DNA from 3 places in the Paenibacillus sp. CMAA1364 genome. Region 1 is predicted to be linked to each of the others. Evidence: predicted binding sites of a transcription regulator. Region 1 holds the regulator's gene; each other region holds the start of a gene.
What was found. The regulator Rex, encoded in region 1, represses fermentation and respiration genes when NADH is low (regulators of the CRP and FNR family bind a similar motif). The targets are predictions, from matches to a motif close to TTGTGAAATATTTCACAA.

Region 1 (4,297 bases):
AATACCGAAATAGGCCGAATAGTAATGCTAGAATAATTATAACGCTTAACCATATTAGTCTTTTCTTGTTCTTCTTCAATCCGAACTTCCTTTCTACAGGAATAGGGGTTATCCATTAAGACACAGCTTAACGGCTCAGCAATCCTTCAAAAGCAGACTGCGCTTCATGATGAATACGTTCTTCATCTAAAGTTAAACAATGACCATTCTTCACAACCTGCTGACCATTTACCCATACATGTTCTACATCTTTAGCACTCGCTGAATAGATACAATGAGATATGAAATCCGTGTGTGGTAAGAAATGTGCTTGATCGGTATTAAGCGCTATGAAGTCTGCCTTCATACCCACCGCTAACTTCCCTATAGAATCTAGAAATAATGAACTTGCCCCATATATAGTACCCATTCGAAGTGCTTCCGCAGCAGGTACGGCTGTTGGATCTCCCGAGATCCCTTTATGAATAAGTGCGCTTAATCTCATTTCTTCAAACATATCTAGATTGTTGTTGCTCGCAGGCCCATCGGTCCCAAGGGATACAGGCACACCCGCCTTTAACAGATCGGGTACACGCGCGATTCCACTAGCCAACTTCAAGTTGCTTCCTGGATTATGCGATACACCTACTTGATATTGTGCTAGAATCTGAATCTCTTCATCCGTTAAATGTACACCATGCGCTACAAGCGAAGGTCGTGTAAACATTCCTAATTTCTCCAAGTGTTGAACAGGTCGAAGACCATAGTCTGCCACATTCTGTTCGACTTCACTCTTGGTCTCTGACATATGTGTATGCACAGGAAGATCAAGATCATGTGCCGCCTGTATGAACTTCTCAAAGAATGCTGGTGGACAGGTATAAGGTGCGTGAGGAGACATCATCGTTGTGATTCTTCCTTCGGCTTGTCCATGCCAGTCTTTCGCAAAAGTAATCGCATCATTCAGTTTATGTTGTTGCTCTTCTTGGGTACATAAACCAATGACACCACGGGTAAGCACCCCACGCATACCTGATTCTTGAACAACCTTAGCCACTTGATCCATGTGATCATACATATCTAAGAATGTTGTTGTACCGCCTTTGAGCATTTCTAAGACAGACAGTGAAGTACCCCAATACACATCTTGTGCGGTGAATTTCTCTTCCATTGGCCACATCTTCTCCTGCAACCATACTTGAAGCGCTAGATCATCGCCATAACCTCTTAACAACGACATCGCTGCATGACCATGGGTGTTTACAAGTCCAGGTAAGAATAACAGCTTATTTCCATCTACAATTGGAATATCTTCACTATATTCCGGCTTCTCCTCGCCAATGTACGTAATGAGATCATCCTCTATAACCATATAACCATTCATAACATTCTGTTTATCATTTAGAACAACAAATGTACCATTCTTAATGATCCATTTCTGTCGTTTGTTGTGTTCCATTGTCTGAATCTTCCTTTCCGTTGCTTAAGTAATACGCAAGACTGAGCATATCTGTTGTAAAATCCGCTGCATGTATTCGAACGTTGGCTGGTGATTTTATAACGATTGGGGCGAAGTTCAAGATCGCTTCTATTCCCGCTTCCACCAATGTATCAGCAACCATTTGAGCTTCATGCTCAGGAACGGTAATAATCCCAATTCTAATATGGTGTTTCTTAATCGTATCAGACAATTCTTCCATAGGTTGAACCATTAATGTATTAATACGTGTTCCCACCTTCTGTGGGACAGCATCAAACACAGCTACGATCTTCAGATTCTCTTTCAGATAAGCATTATAATTAGATAACGCTTGCCCTAGATTACCCGCTCCTACAAGCACAACGTTAATTTGTTGGTCTAAATTAAGAATATGTCGTATTTTTTCAATTAAATAAGGCACGTCATATCCAATACCCTTTTTACCGAAATCGCCAAAATAGGCAAGGTCCTTACGGATTTGTGCTGGATTCAGATCTAATTTCTGACCGAGTTCCTGTGAAGAAACGGTACCCACTTCTCTTTTGTATAGCTCTGATAGATATCGTAAATACACAGGTAATCTACGAACAACAGCCTCTGAAATTTTATCAGATTTCATATTTAATCCTCCTATTGGATAACAAATAGATATATTAAGAACGGTCGCCGTCTTCTAACCATTCTGAAATTCTTGGAATCATTTGATTCGTCGGCATATGTTCCATCTTAGGTCCAGGTAATGAATAGAGGAAGTACTTTCCATAATATGAGTCAATTACACGTGTATCATATACAATCACGATCCCCTTATCACTTGCTGTACGAACCAATCTGCCGAACCCCTGTTTGAAACGAATGACCGCTTGGGGAACAGATAGCTTCATGAATGGGTTCTTTTTTTGCTGCTGTAATAACTCACTCTTCGCCTCAACCATCGGATGATTAGGCGGTTGGAATGGCAATCTGACAATCGCTAGACAAGTCAAAGCTTCGCCGGGTATATCTACCCCTTCCCAGAAGCTATTCGTCCCAAGCAGAACAGAGGCACTACTATCTTGGAAGCGACGGACCAACTTACTTCTGCTTCCATTATCAACACCTTGTCCTAGCACGACAATATCTGTTGCAGATAATGCTTTTGTTAACGGTTCATAGACTTGACGAAGCATACGATATGACGTGAACAACACCAACATCCTGCCTTTGGTTATTACGGCTGTTTCTGCAAGCGACTTAACTAACATTTCGACGAATAGTGAATCGCCTACACTTCCCTTTAGGCTCGGGAAATCTCGAGGAATGATTAGCAATGCTTGATCTCGATAACGGAAAGGAGACGGTAATTGAACCGTGACCAAGTTACCTACATCGGCAGCATGCTGTAGCCCCAGATTCTCAATCATGTACTGAAAACTCTTATCAATAGAGAGGGTTGCAGAAGTAAGTATAATACTTTTCTTCTGATCGAAGAACACTTCCTGTAATTGCTTACTCACATCAACAGGAACAGCATACATCTGTATAGATTTACTACGGTAATGACCATTTGCCTCCATCCAGTATACATTTAATGGATCATTTAGTGATATAAAGAAGTGTAGATTCTCCCGTTGGGTTGCTAAATCTTTCACAAGACCACTAATATCTGTAAGAAGGCTCTCTAAACTGGTGTCATCTAGATTCTCTCTAATTTCATTGATCATCTTATCAGAACTGCGAATGACTTCGCCAAGTGTTACATAGATCTGATTCTCGACTTCTTGTAACACTTGCCATTCCTTTGGTTGTTTGGAAGGCTGTAAGCGTAGCACGAATTGCGCCGTATCCCCAGGTGCTGCATCGCTTCTCTCAGGGAGTAAAGCAAATAACATTTCGCTTAACCGATCCCAATGCTCTTTCACTTCAACTAAATCGCCACTCATCCGATCCGTTAAGACAGCCCAATCAGAAGCTTTCTCATCGTTAGAAGAATGTAATTGTTGTCGAAGAGCAGGAAACTGACCATTGCGGTTGTCTTTATAAAGACGAGCTAACGTGTGGATGACATCGAAATACCTCATATGTAATCCTAAATGTTTACCCGCTACTTCTTCCAAATGATGTGCTTCATCGATCACTAGATATTCATAAGCAGGCAATAGTTGATGCCCTGCCTTTACATCCGTGAATAACTTCGAATGATTCGTAATTACGACATCTGCAATACCCGCTTCGTGTTTAGCACGATGGTAATAGCATTTACGGAACCATGGGCATGCACGACCTAGGCAGGAATCCGAATCGCTGGATACGGTCTCCCAAAAGTCTCCACCACGAGCACCTAAATTCAGTTCCTCATCGTCACCTGTTTGTGTCTGTGTTAACCACACGATCATTTGAGCAGCTAAGATCACGTCTTCTTTAGGATTCGCAAAGTCTCTTCTAATTATTTTATGTTCAAATTTTCTCAAACACAAATAATGTTGTCTCCCCTTAAAAATAGCCGCTTTGAAAGGAAAAGGTACCACTTGTGTCAGAAGAGGTATATCTCGTTCTCTTAATTGTTCCTGTAAATTAATTGTATGTGTACTTACCATAACTTTCTGTTCACGCTTCACACTCTGATATATCGAAGGGATTAAGTAACCCAATGATTTCCCGGTTCCCGTACCAGCCTCAATAAGGAGGTGCTTATCATCATCTAAAGCATTCATAACCTCTGTGAACATCATACTTTGGGACTCACGCGCTTCATATTGTGGCATGATGGAGCGAAGTTGATTCTCTATCAGTTCTAGATATTCGGGAAAGTGCATGTTCTTCAGAGGATTCTCATCTGCATCATCTCGAGGCGCAGAA
Region 2 (4,297 bases), 190 kb from region 1:
TGAATTTTTGTTTCAGACCTTCGAAGTCGGTGTCTGGATATTCATAGAACAACCACATTGCTTTCGCAGCATCCATTGGAGATCCACCACCAAGTGCGATAATACAGTCTGGCTTAAATCTATTCATCATCGCAGTACCACGATCTACCGTATCTGTTGATGGATCTGGTTCCACTTCGGAGAACACTTCAATTGCAACTGGCATCTGACGTTGACGTAGGTAATGTTCCACTTTTTCTACATATCCTAATTTCACCATCATTGGATCTGTGATAATCGCTACGCGTGTAATATCAGGCATTTTAGCTAGATATTGTGTTGCACCTTTTTCGAAATAAATCTTGTTAGGTACTTTAAACCATTGCATATTCACAGTACGGCGTGCCACCCTTTTTATATTAACCAAGTTGACTGCTCCTACGTTAGTAGAAACGGAGTTGCGTCCATAAGAACCACAACCAAGAGTCAATGAAGGTAAATTTGTATTATAGATATCACCAATTGCTCCATGTGTTGAAGGTGAGTTCACAATGACACGGCCCGTTTTGAGGCGATCAGAGAACTTCATAATCACTTCTTCATTGTTCGAGTGAATAACAGAAGAGTGACCCATACCACCAAATTCAACAATTTCTGCAGCTCTAGCGATCCCTAAGTCAGCATTCTTCACTTTATAACAAGCTAACACTGGGCTTAACTTCTCTGCAGACAATGGATATTTCGTACCCACGCCTTCTAGTTCAGCTACTAATATTTTAGTTCCTGCAGGAACTTGGATACCTGACATTTCAGCAATCTTAATGGCAGATTGACCAACGATAACAGGGTTAACTGCGCACTTATCAACATTCATAGCACCAGCAGTCAATTTACCCACTTCTTCTTTATTCAAGAAATAACAACCATTGTTGATCATCTTCTTTTTGACTTGATCGAAGATAGGTTCTTCTATAATAACAGCTTGCTCAGAAGCACAAATCATACCATTGTCAAACGATTTAGATAGTATCAAATCCGTTACTGCCTGATCGATATCGGCACTTTTCTCAATGAAACAAGGAACGTTACCAGGGCCTACACCAAGTGCTGGCTTACCACAACTATATGCTGCCTTAACCATTGCAGATCCACCTGTTGCTAAAATAAGTGCGATCCCAGGATCATTCATTAGAAGATTTGTTTTCTCCATCGTTGGTTCTTCGATCCATTGGATACAATCTGCAGGTGCACCATGTTTCACAGCTGCTTCTAATAGAATTCTTGCTGCTTCACTACTACATTTTTGTGCTGATGGGTGAAAACCGAAAATGATTGGGTTACGAGTCTTAATAGAAATGAGTGCTTTGAACATGGTTGTCGATGTTGGGTTCGTTACCGGAGTGATTCCCATAATGGTACCAACTGGCTCAGCAATTTTTTGGAAATTATCATATTCATTATCTTCAATTACACCTACAGTTTTGTCGTATTTAATACTGTGGTAAATATATTCTGTCGAGAACATATTCTTAGTAATCTTATCTTCATAAATACCTCTTCCTGTTTCTTCCACAGCTAATTTTGCCAGATACATATGTTGGTTCAAACCAGCAAGAGCCATAGCTTTAACGATACTATCGATTTGCTCTTGATCCATTTGCATGAACGCTTCTTGTGCTTTATCCGCCTTAGCAATCAAGGATTGAATATACCCCTCTGCTCCTTGTTTCTTCTCATGGACAACTTCATTTTTAACAGCCATTTCACTCATCCTCCCAGCAAATTTATGGTTATCTTTTTCTTGATTTCATCATAACACAAGCATTATGAAATTGGTAGTGAAATCTTTCACAAAGTTTCTATTTTATTTTCATAGCGCTTTCATTTCTATTATATCCTGTATTATCCATTAATACTAACGGTAATACACATCTCATGTATTTATATGCCTGTATTGTTCTTTACATTATCGTCTTCATCTATTCATGAATATTATATCCTTTATCGAAATTTCTCCTTATTCAATCTAGATAAAAGTGAAATTTATCACAAAGTTTTTAAATTTGCCACTATTAGGGGTGTTTATCTCCCCACAAGTGTGATTTTTAAGGGTATAATTAGTTTAAATTTAACCGAAAATTAAAGATAAGGGGATAACCAATATGACTACACATGTGAATGTTATCGAGGCCCGTGGAAATACTAGTTGCTTTTCAGAATCTAACTTTAATCGTTTATTAGTTACTATGAAAGATCGCATCATTCCTGAAGGATCGCATCTATTCTGGGAAGGTGACCTATCAGATAAACTCTTTTACATTAAACGGGGTCGGATTAAACTAACTAAATCTACAGATGAAGGCAAAGAACTTATATTGTATATGTATCAGACCGGGGATATGGTAGGTCAAGCGGATATATTCTTTAGCACCAAACACAGCTTTAATGCTGAAGTATTGGAAGAAAGTGAAATTGGTGTAATTGAGCATAAAGATTTAGAGATGTTGATCTGTCAACATTCAGAGTTCTCTATTGACTTCATGAAATGGATGGGTATACACCACCGCCTAACACAGACTAAATTTCGAGATTTAATGTTGTATGGCAAACCAGGCGCCCTATGTTCTACTCTCATTAGACTCGGTAACACTTATGGGGAGAAACAAGGTGACAATATTCTTATTAATAAAAAAGTCACTCATACTGATCTATCCAATATGATTGGTGCTACACGCGAAAGTGTTAATCGTATGTTAAGTGATCTACGCAAAAAGGATGCTGTAGAGTATGATGGCGGACTAATTGTCATTAAGAATCTAAAAATGCTACAAGAAATCTGTCATTGCGAACTATGTCCAAATGAAATTTGCCGAATTTAGTTCAGAACTATTGCAAATAAGGTGGTGTCCCAGAAGTCACGCAAATGACTAGGGGCACCACCTTAAGTATGTAACTTAGTTATTTATTTAATGATTCCAAGAACCTCACAGTAATTTCTTTGGGTCTTGTAATAGCACCGCCTACAACGACTGAAGATGCGCCAATCTCCAAGCACCGCTTGAACATTTCGGGTGTCAGCACATTCCCCTCAGCAACGACTGGAATTTCAACAGCTCCTAGAACTTCCTTCAAAAATTCAAAGTCATGATCAAATAATTTAGTTGTAGATGTATATGGTGTATAGCCATGAAGTGTAGTGGATACGCAATCAAATCCCAATTGCTCTGCCAACTTAGCCTCTTCCACTGTTGAGATATCTGCCATTAATGATATATCAGGATTCTTCTCACGACAATAATTTACTAAACCTTCCAAGGTCTCACCTTGCGGGCGAACGCGTATCGTAGCATCCATCGCAATCATCTCGCAACCACTTTCAAGTAGCTCATCAATTTCAGTCTTCGTTGCCGTAATGAATACTTCACTATCTGCGTAATCTCTTTTTACAATGCCGACCACAGGCAAAGAAACTTCATTCTTAATCGCCATGATATCTACTTTGGAGTTCGCTCGAATCCCAACTGCTCCACCTTCTTGTGCAGCTAAAGCCAATTTGGACATAATATAAGAACTATGTAGTGGTTCATGATCAAGTGCTTGACATGACACTACCAATCCACCTTGAATCTGCTGAAGCATTTCCACTCATCCCCTCTTTTAATTCGTGTAATATGCGATTGCTTCTAGAATCTCAGTATTTAGCGCTTCTAACGATTCATGATCTTCTGCTCTTACTGGAAGTAGTGGTAATCTTGGTTGTCCCGTTTCTATTCCTCTGATACTTAAGATATGTTTACAAGCGCCATACAACGAAGGGTAACCTAACAATTTAAGTATAAATTGATTGATTTTATTTTGCAGTACCTGTGCTTCGTTCAGGTTGTTCTCCACATAAAATTCATTTAGTTTACAGAACAATTCTGGCATAACGCCATAGGTTCCACCAATTCCACCATCTGCCCCCATAATTCTACCTGCTAAGAATTGTTCATCCGGACCATTAAACACGAGGAAATCTTCTCCACCATTCTCTTTAAACTGTTGAAGCTCAAATGTACTCTCTCCAGACATTTTAACACCAATCACCTTTTCTTGCTTCGCCATTCTTTTGAAAAGATTCATCGATAGATTAAATCCAGTTGTCTGTGGAATATTATAAATAATGAAAGGCAATGATGTGCTGTCTATCATTTGCTGCCAGTGGTTCTCTACTGCTGCTTCCGATAGACGATAATAGATTGCAGGAACAGCAGAGATAACGTCTGCTCCACATAGTTCAGCATGCTTGGATAACTCCACGCTCTCTCTAGTAGAATTA
Region 3 (4,297 bases), on a different contig from region 1:
CAAATGTATACATCGGATAAATACACCATTTATCACCTGTATTGTGATGATAGGTATGAGATATTCGATAAATAACAGGGTCTCGCAGATTAATGTTAGGTGAGGACATATCAATTTTTGCACGCAACACTTTTTGTCCATCAGCAAATTCTCCAGCACGCATGTCTTCAAATAATGTTAGATTCTCATCCACACTACGTTCACGATACGGACTGTTGGAGCCTGGTTCTGTTAACGTTCCTCGTGTCTCTCTAATTTCATTCGCACTGAGATCATCAACATATGCTTTGCCTTTCTTGATCAAGACGACCGCCCGCTCATACATTTCATCGAAATAATTAGAAGCAAAACGTAAATCATCCCATTCATATCCGAGCCACTTCACGTCTTCCTGGATAGATTGTACATACTCCATGTCTTCTTTGACTGGATTCGTATCATCAAATCTTAAATTGGTCTTTCCTCCGAATTCATCTGCCAAAGCAAAGTTAATGTAGATGGCTTTAGCATGTCCAATATGTAAATAACCGTTAGGTTCTGGTGGAAAACGAGTTAGCACTTCTTTCACTTTGCCTGATTTCAAATCTTCCGCAATCACATTCTTAATAAAATTGGAAGGTGTACTTACGTGCTCCATTACAATCAACCTTTCATTGTTAGGTATTCTATGTCACCTTGCTTATACTAACTATCATCATACAAATATACCTGTATTATGCGGATTGTTCAATCTCGATACAATACTTATAAGAAGTATGCCATGAAGATATCATCAACATATTGTCCACCTACATGGAACTCTTTCGCCAGTCTACCTTCTTGTACAAAACCACATTTCTTATAAAAAGAAGAAGCAACCGGATTCGTAGCAAGTACACGCAGACTTAATTTCGTAATTTCTTGCATCTGAGCCCATTTCTTCAATGTATCCATTAACCGAGTACCCACACCTTCATGTTGAAAATAGGGATCAACAGCTATATTAATCTCCCACACATGACGGTTCGTTCGAATGGATGTCGGATATCTAAATCCAACATATCCACACAGCTTATCATTTATAAACGCTACGAACTGTGAACCTGGTTGGCAATGGCGTAAGAAGTCTTCGCGACTTGTCCAATTCAAGGGTTCAGGTGAACTATCATCATTCCATACCATAGCATCTAAATTCATCAGCTGTTGGGCATCCTTCATTTCGGAAAGGCGGATCGCAAGCGTGCGTTGATTCATTCCCAAGTGTCTCACCTCATTCGTGTAACCCCCCTGTCATAACTTGACTACGGGTAGTGGTACGATTCGCTAATATATTACCGTTTATTCTATCATAAATCTTCTGCATTCAATAATAAAAAGGGATGAAGGATAGATGTTATCTACCACTTCATCCCTTATGAAATATGAATCTGCGATTATGATAAAGATATCACTTTCTCAGGAACACGTAGTTCTTGCAATATTAACGCTCTTAATGATCCAAAGATTCCTGTGGGCTCCGCAGGTATGCTACCCAATAGGCTAGAGCAACAAAGATGGCTCCACCCACTAAATTCCCTAACCACACAGGAATGAAATTCGTTACAAATTCACCCCAAGAGTAGTATCCTGCAAAAATTGCAGCAGGGATTAGAAACATATTAGCTACAACGTGTTGAAATCCAATAGCTACAAAAGCCATCGTTGGGAACCAAATACCCATGATCTTACCACTCATGTTATCTGCTCCATAAGATAACCAAACCGCTAATGCGACTAACCAGTTACAACCAATTCCGGATACAAATGCTTGAAGAAATGTCACATCTAACTTATGCCCGGCCATATCCACTAACTTTTCTAAATAGACACCAGATTCCGTCAAGCCAACAATATGTCCGAAGAAATACGCAATGAACAAAGCCCCTACCATATTACTTAATGTAATTAATATTAGATTCTTGCATGCTTCCCATGTAGAGATCTTCTTCGCAATTCGAGCCATGGGTACTGCCAACATGTTTCCCGTTAGCAATTCAGCACCAGCCAATAGAACTAGAATTAGTCCTAATGGAAATACGGCTGCGCCAATGAGATTAGAAACAGAACTCCATTCTGCAGGTGTACCCGCAGTTACACGGATTGCTAATAGAAATCCAAGCGATATAAAGGCTCCACCTAAGAAACCAAGAACAAGTACAGTAGAAAGTGGATTATGTGCCTTCGTCACCCCACTCTCTATAGTCACTTTGGCAATCTGTTGAGGTTTATAATAGGCCATAATCCAAACTCCCTTTTCCTTAAAATGATTACAAATTTAATGTTACATCCATACACGTCATATGATTCACATATCATATCATTTCCAAAAATATATTGTAATGATATAAGTTACTGAAAACCATAAAATCTTAAATTATGAATGTCATTTGACAGAAGTCTGAACTTCTTCGTATAACAACTCATCCATCATAAATAAATAAGAGAAGCGCTTAGATAATTCAACATTCATCTGGACGCTTCTCTTATTTAGCTATATTTCATACTTATACATCATATTTAACGATATAGTGCTGCATATCTGAAATATAATGACCTATACTGTATTCTATTAATCTGTCATTAGCATCATAAGAATATCGTAATCGTTTCAGCAATGTCTTACCATCTGACACAGACAGTACCTCAGCTATTGCTTCCGTTGCAACAGCCACAGTGAATTCATCTCGATAATGAGCCATATCGATATGATTCTCTTCAATAAGCTCATAGATGGATTGAATCTCTGTTATATCCACAGGCTCATTGGTTAACACGCTTGGTGACAAGAAATGAGTATAATGAATATACGGCTTGCCGTCCAAAACATATAACCGTTCAACTCGAAGACAACGTTCTCCAAACAAGTTAAATACTTCTGTCTGTTCTTCATTCTTCATCCAGTTGGATGTTAGTATCCGTTTCTCAATGATATGACCTTCTTCAACTAACAGTTCTGTAAAACGTTTCCCTTTGGATATGTTGGAGACCGATGTATTCCTAATAACAAGCGTCCCAATACCACTTTTCTTTTCTACATATCCTTCATGAGAAAGCTCTTGAATGGCATTTCTCACGGTCATCTTACTTACTTGGAATTCATCTTCAAGTTGGGGCTCGGATGGAATGTTCGTCCCTATTGGATAAAAACCATGCAATATTCGGTCCTTTATAATCTTCTTAATCTGCAAGTACAATGGTCCTTTTTTTCTAGAAATGGACATGATTCTCCTACCTTCCCACATCTAACCTAATCTCTGTCACAGCTTGCCATATTTCTGCTTCCGTCGAAGTTGGTGTATCACCTGCGACAGTATGTGCCAGCATTGCTGCTGTAGTTGCAAAAGACAAACTCTGCTTCGGTGTTAAGCCACATGTTTCACCATGAATAATGCCACTGGCGAATGCGTCTCCAGCACCAATTCTATCATATACGGAGAAGGTTAATTCCTTTGAAAATTCAAATTCATCCTCTTTGTACATATACCCTTTAAGTGAATGTGTATTCTCTGCATTAATTGTGCGATGTGTACCCGCTATAACAGCAATGTTATACTTTTTCGCCACTTGCGGAATAAGTTGTATCAGTTGTCCTATTCGTTCACTTTCTTCTGTAGCCATTCCTAGCGTGTGTCTGGCATCTTGTTCATTCATCATAACGATGTCGGATAGCTGCAGCATACGCTCATAATGCAGTCTCGCCTTGGCATACCCATCTACTCCCCATAATGAAGGTCGAAAGTTACAATCAAACACAACGATACCCCCATTGTCTTTAACCTTTTCTGCAAAATGAATCATCTGTTGCCTTATTGAAGCATTCATCGCTAAGCTAATCCCACAAAAATAGACCACATCTATTGCCTGGGAAATTCCATTGAAGTCATATACGCCTGCATTTGCTGTATTAAAGCTACTGTCTGATCGATTGGAATACGTGACACGACTTGGACGAGCACCGAATCCATTCTCCAAAAAGTACATGCCTACATAATTCCCACCTCTACGAATACTTGCCGTTGATATGTCCAACTTACGCAATTGTCCCATCGCAGCTTCTCCGATAGGATTGTCAGGTAACGTAGAAACAAGCTCGCATGCATGACCGTAACGCGCCAAGGCTGCTGCAACGTTCACGCCACTTCCAGAAAAGGAATAGTGAAGCGTGTTACTTTGGCTTAATGAATCAAACCCTGGCACCTGCAACCGCATCATCACTTCGCCAAATGCCGCAATTCTCTTAGCCATACTGAGCCACCAAAGCTTTTGTTGTTTCGTATAA

Region 2: the regulator Rex is predicted to act here: its motif matches at 1,816-1,833, upstream of adhE (bifunctional acetaldehyde-CoA/alcohol dehydrogenase).
Region 3: the regulator Rex is predicted to act here: its motif matches at 2,312-2,329, upstream of ACH8E3_RS05305 (formate/nitrite transporter family protein).

Annotation. Positions count from the first base shown of each region.
Region 1 covers NZ_JBITNB010000001.1:163,837-168,133, forward strand. Annotated here, with positions in the region: gene ACH8E3_RS00755 (cell wall elongation regulator TseB-like domain-containing protein) at 1-79, opposite strand, end outside; gene ACH8E3_RS00760 (amidohydrolase) at 128-1,438, opposite strand; gene ACH8E3_RS00765 (redox-sensing transcriptional repressor Rex) at 1,404-2,078, opposite strand; gene dinG (ATP-dependent DNA helicase DinG) at 2,113-4,297, opposite strand, start outside.
Region 2 covers NZ_JBITNB010000001.1:351,837-356,133, forward strand. Annotated here, with positions in the region: gene adhE (bifunctional acetaldehyde-CoA/alcohol dehydrogenase) at 1-1,741, opposite strand, end outside; gene ACH8E3_RS01790 (Crp/Fnr family transcriptional regulator) at 2,142-2,858, shown strand; gene ACH8E3_RS01795 (N-acetylmannosamine-6-phosphate 2-epimerase) at 2,938-3,618, opposite strand; gene ACH8E3_RS01800 (dihydrodipicolinate synthase family protein) at 3,637-4,297, opposite strand, start outside.
Region 3 covers NZ_JBITNB010000004.1:171,895-176,191, forward strand. Annotated here, with positions in the region: gene ACH8E3_RS05295 (glutamine--tRNA ligase/YqeY domain fusion protein) at 1-637, opposite strand, end outside; gene ACH8E3_RS05300 (N-acetyltransferase family protein) at 745-1,233, opposite strand; gene ACH8E3_RS05305 (formate/nitrite transporter family protein) at 1,469-2,257, opposite strand; gene ACH8E3_RS05310 (GntR family transcriptional regulator) at 2,523-3,239, opposite strand; gene ACH8E3_RS05315 (sugar kinase) at 3,247-4,263, opposite strand; gene dagF (2-dehydro-3-deoxy-phosphogluconate aldolase) at 4,256-4,297, opposite strand, start outside.